DNA from 2 places in the Halomonas sp. SIMBA_159 genome. Region 1 is predicted to be linked to the other one. Evidence: predicted binding sites of a transcription regulator. Region 1 holds the regulator's gene; the other holds the start of a gene.
What was found. Region 1 encodes PhoB, which activates phosphate uptake and scavenging genes when phosphate is short. Its sites were predicted from a motif close to TGTCATANNNNTGTCANA; they were not measured.
Positions count from the first base shown of each region.

Region 1 (6,258 bases):
GTATTGATGAAACGCCGTGGGTGGTAGCGCGTTCGGTGGCCCCGCTTCACCAGCTACAGGGGAAAGGTTTGGGGAAGTTGGGTGAACGCTCGTTAGGCAGTTGGCTATTTCAGCAGCCCGATTTGGTTCGCGGGCCGCTGGAAGCCACAGCGACGCCGCCACGTTTTACCCACCAGCAGCCGGGGCTATCGGCCAATAGCTTATGGGGGCGGCGCTCTGTCTTTGAACATGGCGGGCTTTCGTTACTGGTTCAGGAGTATTTTTTATCTACCATGGCGGATGCGCTGGGCCTTCCGTCGCGCTAGGCTAACGCAGCAGCTTTTTTGACGAGGTAAGCATGAGCATGGACCGTTCTCTGTTGCGCCCGATCGGGTGGGCCCGAGTGGCAGACTTTTTACAGCTAATGCGCTTGGACCGGCCCATTGGCACTTGGCTGCTGATGTGGCCCACACTTTGGGCGCTGTGGGTCGCGTCAGAGGGCGTGCCGGGCCGTGATGTACTGCTGATTTTTATTGCCGGTGTGTATGTCATGCGCGCCGCAGGCTGCGTGGTGAATGACTACGCCGACCGCCACGTTGATGGCCATGTGAAACGCACCAAGCATCGACCTCTGGCCACCGGGCGAATTAGCGAAACCGAAGCGCAGCTGCTGTTTGTGGCGCTGGTAGCCGCCGCCTTTATTTTAGTGCTGCTGACCAACGGGTTTACGGTACTGCTCTCTGTGGGTGGGGTGCTGCTGGCGTTTATTTATCCGTTTATGAAGCGCTACACCCACTTTCCCCAGGTGGTATTGGGAGCGGCGTTCTCCTGGGCGATCCCGATGGCGTTTGGTGCCGTGCTTGGCCACGTGCCGCTTGAGGCGTGGATACTGTTCAGCGCCAACTTACTCTGGACGGTGGCTTACGATACCCAGTACGCCATGGTGGATCGCGATGATGATCTGAAAATTGGCATTAAATCCACTGCGGTGCTGTTTGGCAGCGCCGACCGTTTCATCATTGGCCTGCTGCAGTTGGCGACGCTGGCGCTGCTGATCTGGGTAGGTATACGGGTTGGGTTAGGCGGTTTTTTCTGGCTGGGTTTGGCAGGCATGGCCGCGACGTTTGCCCATCAGCAGCGGTTAATTTTTCACCGTGACCGCGACCGCTGCTTCCAGGCGTTTCTGAATAACCACTGGTCGGGGCTGCTGGTATTTGCCGGATTTGTACTGAGTTGGTGGCCTATGGCTGGTTAATTCCGCTGGGTGTCATAGAATTGTCATTAAGTCATGGTGTTATCGTCACAGACATGTCATTGAACTGTTTTCGCATAAACGAGTTTTCATAGAACACCGTGAGGCCCTGGAATGACCGCCAAGACCGTACTGATTGTCGATGATGAGGCGCCCATTCGCGAGATGATCGCTGTGGCGCTGGAAATGGCTGACTATCGCGTGCTTGAAGCGGACAACGCCCAGGATGCCCACGCGATGGTGGTCGACCACCAGCCCGACTTACTGCTGCTGGACTGGATGATGCCAGGTACCAGCGGCATTGAGCTGGCCCGCCGCCTCAAGCGCGAAGAAGCCACCGCCGAACTGCCTATTATTATGCTCACCGCCAAAGGCGAAGAGGATAATAAAATTCAGGGGCTAGAAGCTGGCGCAGATGATTACATCACTAAGCCGTTTTCACCCCGTGAACTGGTGGCGCGTCTGAAAGCCGTGCTGCGCCGAGCAACCCCACGCGGTGTGGAAGACCCTATCGAAATCAACGGATTGCTGCTGGACCCCATCAGCCATCGAGTGAGTGCTTACGGTAAAGCACTAGAGATGGGCCCCACCGAGTACCGTTTACTGCAGTTTTTTATGACCCACCAAGAGCGCGCTTATACCCGTAGCCAGCTGCTTGATCAGGTGTGGGGCGGTAACGTGTATGTGGAAGAGCGTACGGTGGATGTGCATATTCGCCGGTTGCGCAAAGCGCTAGGTGAAGCGCACCAGAACCTCATCCAAACAGTGCGCGGCACTGGGTATCGTTTCTCTGCTCGGGTGTAATTGTGCGCTTGTGGAGCCGTGAACTGTGGCGAATTATCTGGCTGGCTTTCCTGGGGATGTGCCTGGGATGGCTGCTGGGTTACCCCGGTTTCGGGTTAGCTGCGGGTCTGACGCTCTGTTTGGTGTATCAACTCCGCCAGCTTAGAGCGCTCTACAAGTGGCTAACGCTCAATCCCCACGATGAACCTCCTGCTGCTGCGGGCATGTGGGGCGAGCTATTTGACCGCCTTTACCGTTACCAAAAAAGCCAGCGCATCACTCAAAACCGCCTGCGCGCCACGCTTGCGCGTATCCAAGAGTCTTCTGAAGCGATGCGCGACAGCGTCGTCATGCTAGACCGCCACGGCGACCTAGAGTGGTGGAACAGCGCCGCGACAGAAATGCTCGGCCTGCAAATAGCCCATGACCGTGGCCAGCATATTACCAATCTTCTGCGTGACCCTCGTTTTATTAGCTACTTCAACGCCCGTGAGTATGGCGAACCGTTAACACTGACCTCGCCTATCGATGAGCGCCGCATCCTTCAGTATCAAATTACTCTGTATGGCGATGATGAGCGTTTGGTGATGGCGCGGGATATTACCCGTCTTCACCGTCTGGAGCAGATGCGCCGCGATTTCGTAGCCAATGTTTCCCACGAGCTGCGCACCCCGCTGACGGTTCTTTCTGGCTATTTGGAAACCTACGGTGACCTTAAAGAGCTGTTGCCGCCGCGCCTGGGCAAAGGCATTGGCCAGATGGAAGAGCAGACCAAGCGCATGCAGAACTTGGTGAATGACCTGCTGCTGCTCTCGCGGCTTGAAATTGACCGAGGTGGCGAAGATCATCAGCCATTAGCCGTAGGGCCTATGCTTGAGAGTATTCGTCGCGATGCGCTGGCGCTTTCTAACCAGCAGCATAATGTACAGATCGTGCTCGAGTGTGAGGCGCGCTTGGTGGGCAGTGAGCAGGAACTACGCAGCGCTATTTCGAACCTAGCGTTCAACGCGATACGTTACACACCTGCTGGTAGCCAAATCACGCTTCGTTGGGCAGCGATGCCCAGCGGTAGCGCTTGTATTGAGGTAGATGACGACGGTGAGGGAATTGATCCAGTGCATATCCCTCGCCTGACGGAACGCTTCTATCGCGTTGATAAAGGGCGCAGCACGGCCACCGGCGGCACGGGGCTTGGCCTTGCTATTGTGAAGCATGTTTTGCTGCGTCATGATGCGCAGCTTCAAGTAGAGTCGTTGCCAGGTGAAGGCGCTCTTTTCCGTTGTGTATTCCCTCCTGCCCGTGTCGTTAACGACTAACCCGGCTTCAAGTCGGTCCCCTCTTCTCTCTGTTTGCATAACCTATGTATAAGTGTGCCATATTGGCATGCAAATATGGTCAAACACCGCGCATGTGTCATATGTAGCCAGTTAATGGACGGTTTGAGCCTGCGCTGGAAAGCTAGTTGGCATATCTTTTTCTATATAAATACATGTTTTTTAAGTTTTTTTGTTTTTAATAGAAATAGTTGGCACAACGGCTGCAACTTACTTAGTAAGGAAGACTACCGCAGGAACTGGTAAGACGACGAGTCACTCTTCCTTAAAAAGCGGTATTTCACAGCGATCGAGGAGACGGAATATGATGTCCAAGGAACTACTCAAGAAAGCTGGTATTTTAGGTGTAACGTTCGGCTTAGTAGCTAGCCCACTTGCAATGGCTCAAGAGCCTGCAGATCCAGCAGATAACATCTCACCGGATGAGCAGCCAGTAGAATCTCAGTCTAGTGATTCAACGATGTCGTCTGATCACGACACACAAAATTTAACCCATGACGAGGGCGACAACGCCAGCGACATGGAGCCGAATTCCATGAGCGACGACTCGGATGCTACCTTTGACAGCACCGAAGAGCTACCTGAAGAAAATAGCGGCATGTAATTGGTGACAATTTTTTGCAAAGCTGTAAAAAACTCTTACGCTTAGGAGTGAGCATTTGACGGGCAAGGATGTCCTATAAGCATGGATGCTCTGAGATTCACGGAACGAATCTAAAAACGATCAATACGCTGGTGAGGGTAAATTCCAAGGTTGGAGTCCCGCAAAAGGAGAGGAAGCCAGACGTCAGTATCGTTGATAAGTAAGAGTGATCAAGACCCCGCCCTGCGGGGTCTAATTTTTTGTGCCTACCTGATACAAAGACAAACCCCCCACCGTGGCGCATACTCTCAAGCAGATGCTTTTCATGTCGCACCCAGCCAGATGGCAAGTCAGTGGGTCAATTGGAGTCACTTAACTGACGCATGTGTCATTATTGCACAATAATTTTGAGCAAATAATACGTGCGCAAATTTGTATTGCGCACAAAAATTATATTTTATGTGATTGATTTTAATATATTTTTTGTTTTTATAGGTTTTTTGGCATCGCAGATGCAATAACTAAATGTAATGTTAGCCATTAGTCGTAGGCGCCCTGATTGTTCTTAAGCCTACGCTGACTGGCTCCATATTAAGGGAGTAGTAAACTATGCTATTTAAAGAATTCGCTAAAAAAACAGCTGTGTTAGGCGTTGCGTTTGGCTTAGTGGCAAGCCCAATGGCCTTTGCCCATACGTCCATCGAGCTGAACAAAGACCGCTCTGCAGGCCACGATGTGGTGCAGCCTAGCTCGCACAACACCTCTGGTCCGGCTCAGTACTCTGGCAGCGACCTGACCCGCGATGAAGGTGATACGTTCGACTACTCCACTTCAAGCAGCGCCAGTGATTCTGACAGCAGTACGACGAGTAAAGCGGGCTATGATGCCAACGAGCTGAACCGCGACGAAGGTGACGGTATCCGCTGGTAAGCCAGCGTTACCACTAAAAACCCCGCCTAGGCGGGGTTTTTTGCGTCTATGCATTGGATGACGCTACGACTTAGCCACATCTTGGGCGTCTCGGTAATGGCCATCCCACATCAGCACCGCACCGGCAACGGCACCGGGAATCAAAAACAGATTGGCTAGCGGTATCCAGGTGACCAGCATGACCAGCCCGCCATAGGTGAGGCTGGGCCACCAGCGGCGCGATAGGCGGCTGCGCATATCGCGAAACGTGACCTTGTTGTTATCCATCGGGTAATCAAGGTAGGTAATCGCCATCACCCAGGCGGAAAACAGCGCCCATAACAGGGGGGCCAGCAGGTTGAGGCCTGGAATCCAGCTGATAATAAACAGCGCCACCATGCGCGGTAGAATGTAGCCGAGCTTGACCAGCTCGCGCCCCAGCGCATCGACGGCCGTTTTAGCCAGCCCGCGATCATCCAGCGGCTCACGGCCGGTGGCCTGGCGCTCAACTTTTGCGGCTAAAAAGCCGTAAAACGGTGCGGCAATCAGGTGGGTAACGAGGGTGAAGGTAAAAAAGATCACCACCAATAGGCTGATGAAAAATAGCGGCCAAATAAGCCAAGAGAGCCACTCCAACCAGCTGGGCACCATGGTCATGGCACTGTCTAGCCAGCCATCAAAGCGGTTGAACACCACGCTCAGCATGCTGGCATACACGATGAGATTGACCAGGATCGGCAGGAAAATATAGCGCCGCAGCCCTTTCTGATACACCAAGCGTGTGCCTTGGCTCAACGCCGTCATCGCATCCACCATGCTTGCTCCTTAAATAAAAACGCCCAGATGTGTCATCTGGGCGTATTGCAGGAGGAATTACCCGCTAGGTCAAGACTTTTTAAGCACCTCCTGATCTAAGGTGTCGGGGTCGCTGTGGCGAATATCCAAGCCTTTCACCAGGTAGACCACGTACTCCGCCAGGTTATTGGCGTGGTCGCCCACACGCTCCAGTGCCCGCAGTACCCACATGATGCTGAGCACCGAGCTGATCGAGCGCGAATCTTCCATCATGAACGTCATTAGAGAACGCATGGCGCTGCCGTATTCGTCATCCACCGACTCATCTTCACGCACAACCTGCATGGCCAGTTCGGTATCGAAGCGGGCAAAGGCCGTCAGGGCATCGCGCAGCATCTTACGCACGTGTTCACTGATGTGACGCACTTCGACCAGACCGCGAATGCTGCCGCTGTTTTCACTCAGCAGCAGGGCGTTGCGGGCAATTTTGCTCGCCTCATCGCCAATGCGCTCTAGGTCTGAAGTGGCGCGAATGACGGCAAGTACTAAGCGTAGGTCAGAAGCGGCCGGCTGGCGGCGGGCCAGTACACGGGTACACTCGTCATCGATCTGCAGTTGCAGGT
Region 1 is NZ_JAWJBT010000001.1:27,725-33,982, forward strand. Features, by position in the region: gene R0J87_RS00145 (chorismate--pyruvate lyase family protein) at 1-305, shown strand, start outside; gene ubiA (4-hydroxybenzoate octaprenyltransferase) at 344-1,234, shown strand; gene phoB (phosphate regulon transcriptional regulator PhoB) at 1,346-2,035, shown strand; gene phoR (phosphate regulon sensor histidine kinase PhoR) at 2,038-3,330, shown strand; gene R0J87_RS00165 (hypothetical protein) at 3,653-3,952, shown strand; gene R0J87_RS00170 (hypothetical protein) at 4,541-4,861, shown strand; gene cysZ (sulfate transporter CysZ) at 4,925-5,656, opposite strand; gene phoU (phosphate signaling complex protein PhoU) at 5,726-6,258, opposite strand, start outside.

Region 2 (6,258 bases), on a different contig from region 1:
CCGGGTTTTCACAGAGTTTTCCACAGGCTCTGTGAAAAAGCGGGCGGACCCTCCACACTCGCCCCTAAGGGTCAAGGCAAAACTTTTTTGAACGACTTAACAATTACCTTGGCATAGACCCCAGCGATGATGTATGGGTCGGCGTCTGCCCAGGCTTGGGCGTCTTCTAAACTGTCGAATTCTGCCACAACAAGGCTGCCGCTAAAGCCCGCGTCGCCGGGGTTGTCGGAATCAATGGCCGGGTGCGGGCCTGCCAGAATAAGCCGACCCTCATCGCGCAGTGCTTCAAGCCTTGCGAGGTGGTCAGGGCGGGCGGCTAAACGGCGCTCTAAGCTGTTAGCAACATCTTCACTGATAATGGCATAAAGCATGGGGATAACTCCTTGAAGGCAGGGGCAACGTATCGGCCATAGCATTGACCGCACCCCGGTTAGCGCGCACCATGGCGAGCCTATTCGTGTTCTACACGCCTATTCTGACAAACTCGCCACACGGCGTCATGCTAATGCCACTACTTCCTAATGCGCTTGTCTCAAAACTTCCCGACGTGTTCGATGCCGACCAGCGTTATTCGGTTGACCTGCACATGCACTCGACCGCGTCTGACGGGTCGCTTTCTCCTGCTGAACTGGTGGCCTTATGCGCTGAACGTGGTTTGACCCACATGTCGCTCACCGACCACGACACCATGGATGGCGTGGAAGAAGCGAGCCACGCCGCCCAGCAGGCAGGGCTTTGCCTGGTGCCGGGGTGCGAGTTATCCACCCGTTGGCAGGGCATTAATATTCACGTGGTGGCATTAATGCCCGGTGGACTGCAAGGGCCGATGATCGAAGGGCTTGAGCAGCAGCGAGAGGCGCGTATCAAACGTGCGGAAGTGATTGCCGAACGGTTAGAAAAAATGGGCCTGCCCAATGCGCTGGAAAAAGCCCGCGCCCAGGCGGGCAGCGACCGCCCGCTGGGGCGGCCTGATTTTGCCCGGGCGTTAGTCGCAGAAGGTGTGGTGGCCGATTGGGCCGGGGCGTTTAAGCGCTACCTGGGCAGTGGTAAAAAAGGCGATGTTAAAGCCCATTGGCCGGAAATTAGCGAAGCAGTGGGTTGGGTAGTGGCATCTGGCGGAGTGGCCGTGCTGGCCCACCCGCTGCGCTACGGGCTTACCCGGCGCAAGCGCGGCCTGTTGATGGATACCTTTATGGCCGCAGGTGGGCAGGGCGTAGAGCTGGTCAGCGGCCAGCAAAACCCAGACGCCACCCGCGATTTAGCGCGCCAGTTGGTAGAGCGGGAGCTATACGCCTCGTTGGGCAGTGATTTCCACTTCCCCGGCAGCCATGCCGCGCCTGGCAGCATGAGCCCGGTGCCCCGTACCGCTGCGCCGCCCATTTGGCAGCATCCCCGTTTAGCCCACCTGCGCGATGCCCCGAGCGGTATGCTGGGTGCTAAGCCGCTGAATCAGCTAAGCTAAAAGTGATATCGCTAAAAACCTTAGCTAACAGATGCCTACGGGCAGGAGTAAGCGATGAGCCAATATTTTCAGATTCATCCGGAAAACCCGCAAAAGCGGCTAATCGATCAAGCCACCGAGATTATTCGCAAGGGCGGGGTGGTGGCTTACCCCACGGATTCAGGCTACGCGCTGGGCTGCCATTTAGGCGAAAAAAAGGCCATCGAGAAGATTAAATGGCTGCGCTCGCTGGATGATAAGCACAACTTCACCCTGGTGTGTTCCGACCTTTCCGAAATTGGCACCTACGCCAAAGTGGATAACGCCGTGTTCCGGCTGCTAAAAGCCCACACGCCCGGCCCCTACACCTACATTTTGGATGCCACTACCGAAGTGCCGCGCTTGCTGCTGCACCCTAAGCGCCGTTCTATCGGTGTGCGGGTGCCTGACCACCGCATTACCCACGCGCTGCTAGAAGCGCTGGGTGAGCCGCTGATGAGCGTGACGCTGATTCCGGTTGGCGAGGCGCTGCCGATGAGCGACCCCGAGGAGATTCGCGAGCGCTTTGGTGCCCATCTGGATTTGATTATTGATGGCGGTGCCTGCCACCTTGACCCAACGAGCGTGATTGATCTTCGTGAACTTCCGCCCAAAATCGTGCGGGAAGGGCGTGGCGATGTAACGCCGTTTCAAGAGTAGCGTTAGCTGAGCACTACTCACACGGGGGCGCTTAGCGCCCCCGTTTTCGTATCGGCGAGGCGCTATTTATCCTCGCTTGGCGTCTCATCGTCGCTGCTCTCTTTGTGCGCTTTTTTGCGCGGGTCTTCGCTGTTCTCATCCAGCCAAGTGCCGCAACGCAGGCAGTAGCGTGCGCGCTTTTCATGACGGTCGTGACCACAGCCGGGGCAGGCTTCTTCTGAATAACGGTCCTCACGAATAGAGCGAATCACCTGGGCGGAAAATACCCCGGTAGGCACGGCGATAATCGAGTAACCAATCAGCATCAAGATGACGGTAATCGATTTACCCAGCGAGGTAGCGGGGACAATGTCGCCATAGCCCACGGTGGTCATGCTGACGATGGCCCAGTACATCGACATCGGGATGCTGGTAAAGCCCGCCTCGGGCGATTCAATGGTATACATCAGCGCGGCAAACAGCGTCACGACCATCAAGATACTGCTGAAAAAGAGCAGGATTTGGCGCAGGCTGCGCTTGAGCGCATCCAGCAGCAGGCGGCCTTCCCCGACAAACTCCATCAGCCGCAAAATACGGAAAATACGCAAAATGCGTAAAATTCGTACAATCACCAACCCATGGGCACCCGGCACCAGCAGCACCAGCCAGGTAGGGATGATGGCCACCAAATCGACGATGCCATAAAAGCTTTTCAAATAAACCGTGGGGCGTTCCAGGCAGTAGAGCCGCACCAGCAGTTCCAGGCTAAACAGCAGCGTAAAGGCCCACTCGATATAGAAAAAAATATGCCCGTAGCGTTCGGCATAGATCTCAATGCTGCCCAATAAAATCACCGCAACGCTCAAAATGATCGCGATGATCAAGGCGATATCGAACGCTTTGGCACCCGGCGTATCGGACTCAAAAATAATATGAAACAGCCGGGCGCGGAGTCCTTCGGCACCAGGGGTGAGTGGAAAGCTCATCGCGTCATCCTGAAGTGGGCTTAAGGGGTCGTGAAAACGTCTTTAGCGTAGCGCGGTTTCGTGGGCCAAGCGATGGGCCAACGTTAACGCAGCTACGCCATAGTCGGTACTCGGCATGCCTGAGCTATCCAACGCCGTTGGCAGCACGGCGGCATCTGCCCGGCTCGCGTCATCCAGCTCAGGGTGCTTGGCCAATGTGGCTAGCGCCTGCTGTGCCGCTGCTAAGTGTTCAACGTTGTGGCTATCGTGATAGGCATCCAGCGCGACCGTGGCGCGGTGGAGCCATTCCGCAGGGTGCTGGGCATCAGGCAGCAGCCACTGCTGATTACCCAACGAATTGCCCCGCGCCGCTTTGCTGCTATCGGAGGGGCGCAGGGGCACGCTACGGGCAAGCGCTCCTGCCAGCGACCACAGGGCCTGGGGGTCGCCTGCCTTAAGCTCAAGCTCCACTTCACAAATCGGCGCACGCGCCTCACCGCACACAATCTCCCCTTCATCCAACACCAGTTCAATGTGGCTACCTTCCCATTGCAGCTGCCAGCTGCGGCGAGTGAAGTCGGTGCTCAGCGTAGGGAGCAGCTGGGAGAGGGTGTTTGCCAAGCCCGCTTGAAACGGAGGTAGGTTCGCTAGCGTGGTGGCGTCTAAGGTGTGTTCAGGAACTTGCCATTCCCACTCTTGTCGGCTGGAGAGCCCGCCGCCGCCGTGGCCTGCTGTTTTGACCGTTTGCAGCACGCGCCCATCTAACCGGCGCAGCCGTACGGCAACTTTTGCAGTCGCTAGGTGACCGTCGGGCGTATCAAAGTAGGTATTGGTAAGCGTTTGTTTTTCCTGTGGCGCGTCAACCAGCACAGGATGACGTAGCAGGGCACCAAGCTGTGCGGGCGAAAGCGCCAGCTTCAGCTCTATTTCTGTTGGCGCTGGCATTTCATTCGTATTTTTCATGACAATCGCCACCTCATTGTTGTGACAGTTTGGTTAAATTTTGATGGCATTATGAACTTTTCATGACGGCGGCGGGCGCACTCTTTATACTGACGCCCGCCATTTCCAGGCTCCCCGAAAACAGGCTAAAGGCTATATGGTAACCTCCAACCCTTTTTCCGCGATGTTTGGCCGCTCGCCATTCCAGCCGCTGCTGGCCCACATCGTCAAGGCCAATGAATGCGCCGACCAACTGCTGCCGTTCTTTGAGGCAACACTTGCCGGTGATTGGGACACGGCGGCTGAACTGCGCGAGAACGTCACGCGCTTAGAGCATGACGCCGACACCCTGAAAACAGAATTGCGGCTGAACCTGCCCAACACTATGTTCCTGCCCGTATCGCGCTCGGACCTGCTTGATTTGATCAGCGTGCAGGACAAAATTGCCAACAAGGTACGCGACATTACCGGCATTATGCTGGGCCGTAAAATGCGCGTGCCCGATGAGCTTGCTGAGCCAATGCGCGACTACATGCGCACGAGCGTGGCCTGCGTGGCTCAGGCGCGCCAAGCGCTTGAAGAGCTGAAAGACCTGCTCGAATCTGGCTTTGGTCGCAATGTCTCTGATGTGATGCAGAACATGATTCGTGAGCTTCATACCCTGGAGCACCAAGCCGACAGCCAGCAGGTAGCGATTCGTCGTCAGCTGTTTGATCTCGAGAGCCAGCTGCCGCCGGTGGATGTGATCTTTCTCTATAAGATCATCGAGTGGGTCGGTGAAGTCTCTGATCGCGCTGAACGCGTCGGTAGCCGCCTGCAGATTTTGACCGCACGCTAAGGGATACTCATGCAGATTATTGCCCAGCACGGTGACATTTTTATCATTCTGGCCTGTTTGTTTGGCTTCTTCATGGCGTGGGGCGTCGGTGCAAACGACGTTGCCAACGCGATGGGAACCTCGGTGGGGTCGAAAGCGATCACCATCAAACAAGCCATTCTCATTGCGGTTGTCTTTGAGTTCCTAGGCGCATGGCTCGCGGGTGGTGAGGTAACCAACACCATCCGCAAAGGCATCATCGATCCAGAACTGCTGCAAGAAGATCCGCAGCTGCTGGTATATGGCATGTTGGCCGCACTGCTGGCTGCTGGCACGTGGCTGCTGATTGCTTCTATAAAAGGTTGGCCAGTGTCCACTACGCACTCCATCGTGGGCGCGATTGTGGGCTTTGCGGTAGCAGGCCTGGGTGCTTCGACCGTTGATTGGAGCGCTGTGACCACGATTGCCGCGAGCTGGGTGGTTTCGCCCTTGCTGGCAGGCACCATCGGTTTCGTGCTGTTTAAATCGGTTCACCACCTGATTTTTGAAAACGATAACCCGTTTACCGCTGCCAAGCGCTATGTGCCGGGCTATGTGTTTTTGGTCGGCTTTATCGTTGCGATGGTGACGCTTACCAAAGGCCTTTCCCATGTGGGGCTGGACCTGACCTTTAATCAAAGCCTGCTGCTGTCGATTCTGCTGGGGCTGGTGATTATGGCGATTGGTATGCTGATGCTGCGCCGTATCAAGTTTGAGAAAAATGCCAACGACCACTTTGGCTACGCCAATGTGGAGCGCGCGTTTGGCGTACTCATGATCTTCACCGCCTGTGCGATGGCCTTTGCCCACGGCTCGAACGACGTAGCGAACGCCGTTGGCCCCCTGGCAGCGGTGATTAGCGTGGTGCAAACCGGCGGCGAGATTGAAGGCTCTGCCTTGGTGCCGTGGTGGGTATTGGTGCTGGGTGGCGGCGGTATCGTGGTGGGTTTGGTCACCTATGGCCATAAAGTGATTGCCACGGTAGGTACCGGCATTACAGAACTGACCCCTAGCCGTGGCTTTGCGGCCACCCTGGCTGCTGCGACTACGGTAGTGCTTGCTTCGGGTACCGGCTTGCCGATCTCTACGACGCATACGCTCGTCGGTGCGATTCTGGGTGTGGGGCTTGCCCGTGGTATGGCGGCGCTTAACCTGCGCGTGATCGGTACTATTGCGATGTCCTGGCTGATTACTCTGCCTGCTGGCGCGGGCTTAGCCATTCTGTTCTTCTTTATGTTTAAAGGCATGTTTGGCTAAACAAGCCCAGCGGGTTTGGTTTACCCAGCGTAACAGCGGCATCTTCTTTGCGGCCGGTCTTTATCAGAGATCGTAGCAATAGAAGGTGCCGCTGTTTTTTATGCTCTGTTAAAGTAAGC
Region 2 is NZ_JAWJBT010000008.1:24,143-30,400, forward strand. Features, by position in the region: gene R0J87_RS06630 (YciI family protein) at 72-371, opposite strand; gene R0J87_RS06635 (PHP domain-containing protein) at 506-1,462, shown strand; gene R0J87_RS06640 (L-threonylcarbamoyladenylate synthase) at 1,517-2,140, shown strand; gene R0J87_RS06645 (ion transporter) at 2,203-3,105, opposite strand; gene R0J87_RS06650 (CYTH domain-containing protein) at 3,148-4,047, opposite strand; gene R0J87_RS06655 (TIGR00153 family protein) at 4,184-4,864, shown strand; gene R0J87_RS06660 (inorganic phosphate transporter) at 4,874-6,139, shown strand.
Region 2: the regulator PhoB is predicted to act here: its motif matches at 4,068-4,085, upstream of R0J87_RS06650 (CYTH domain-containing protein).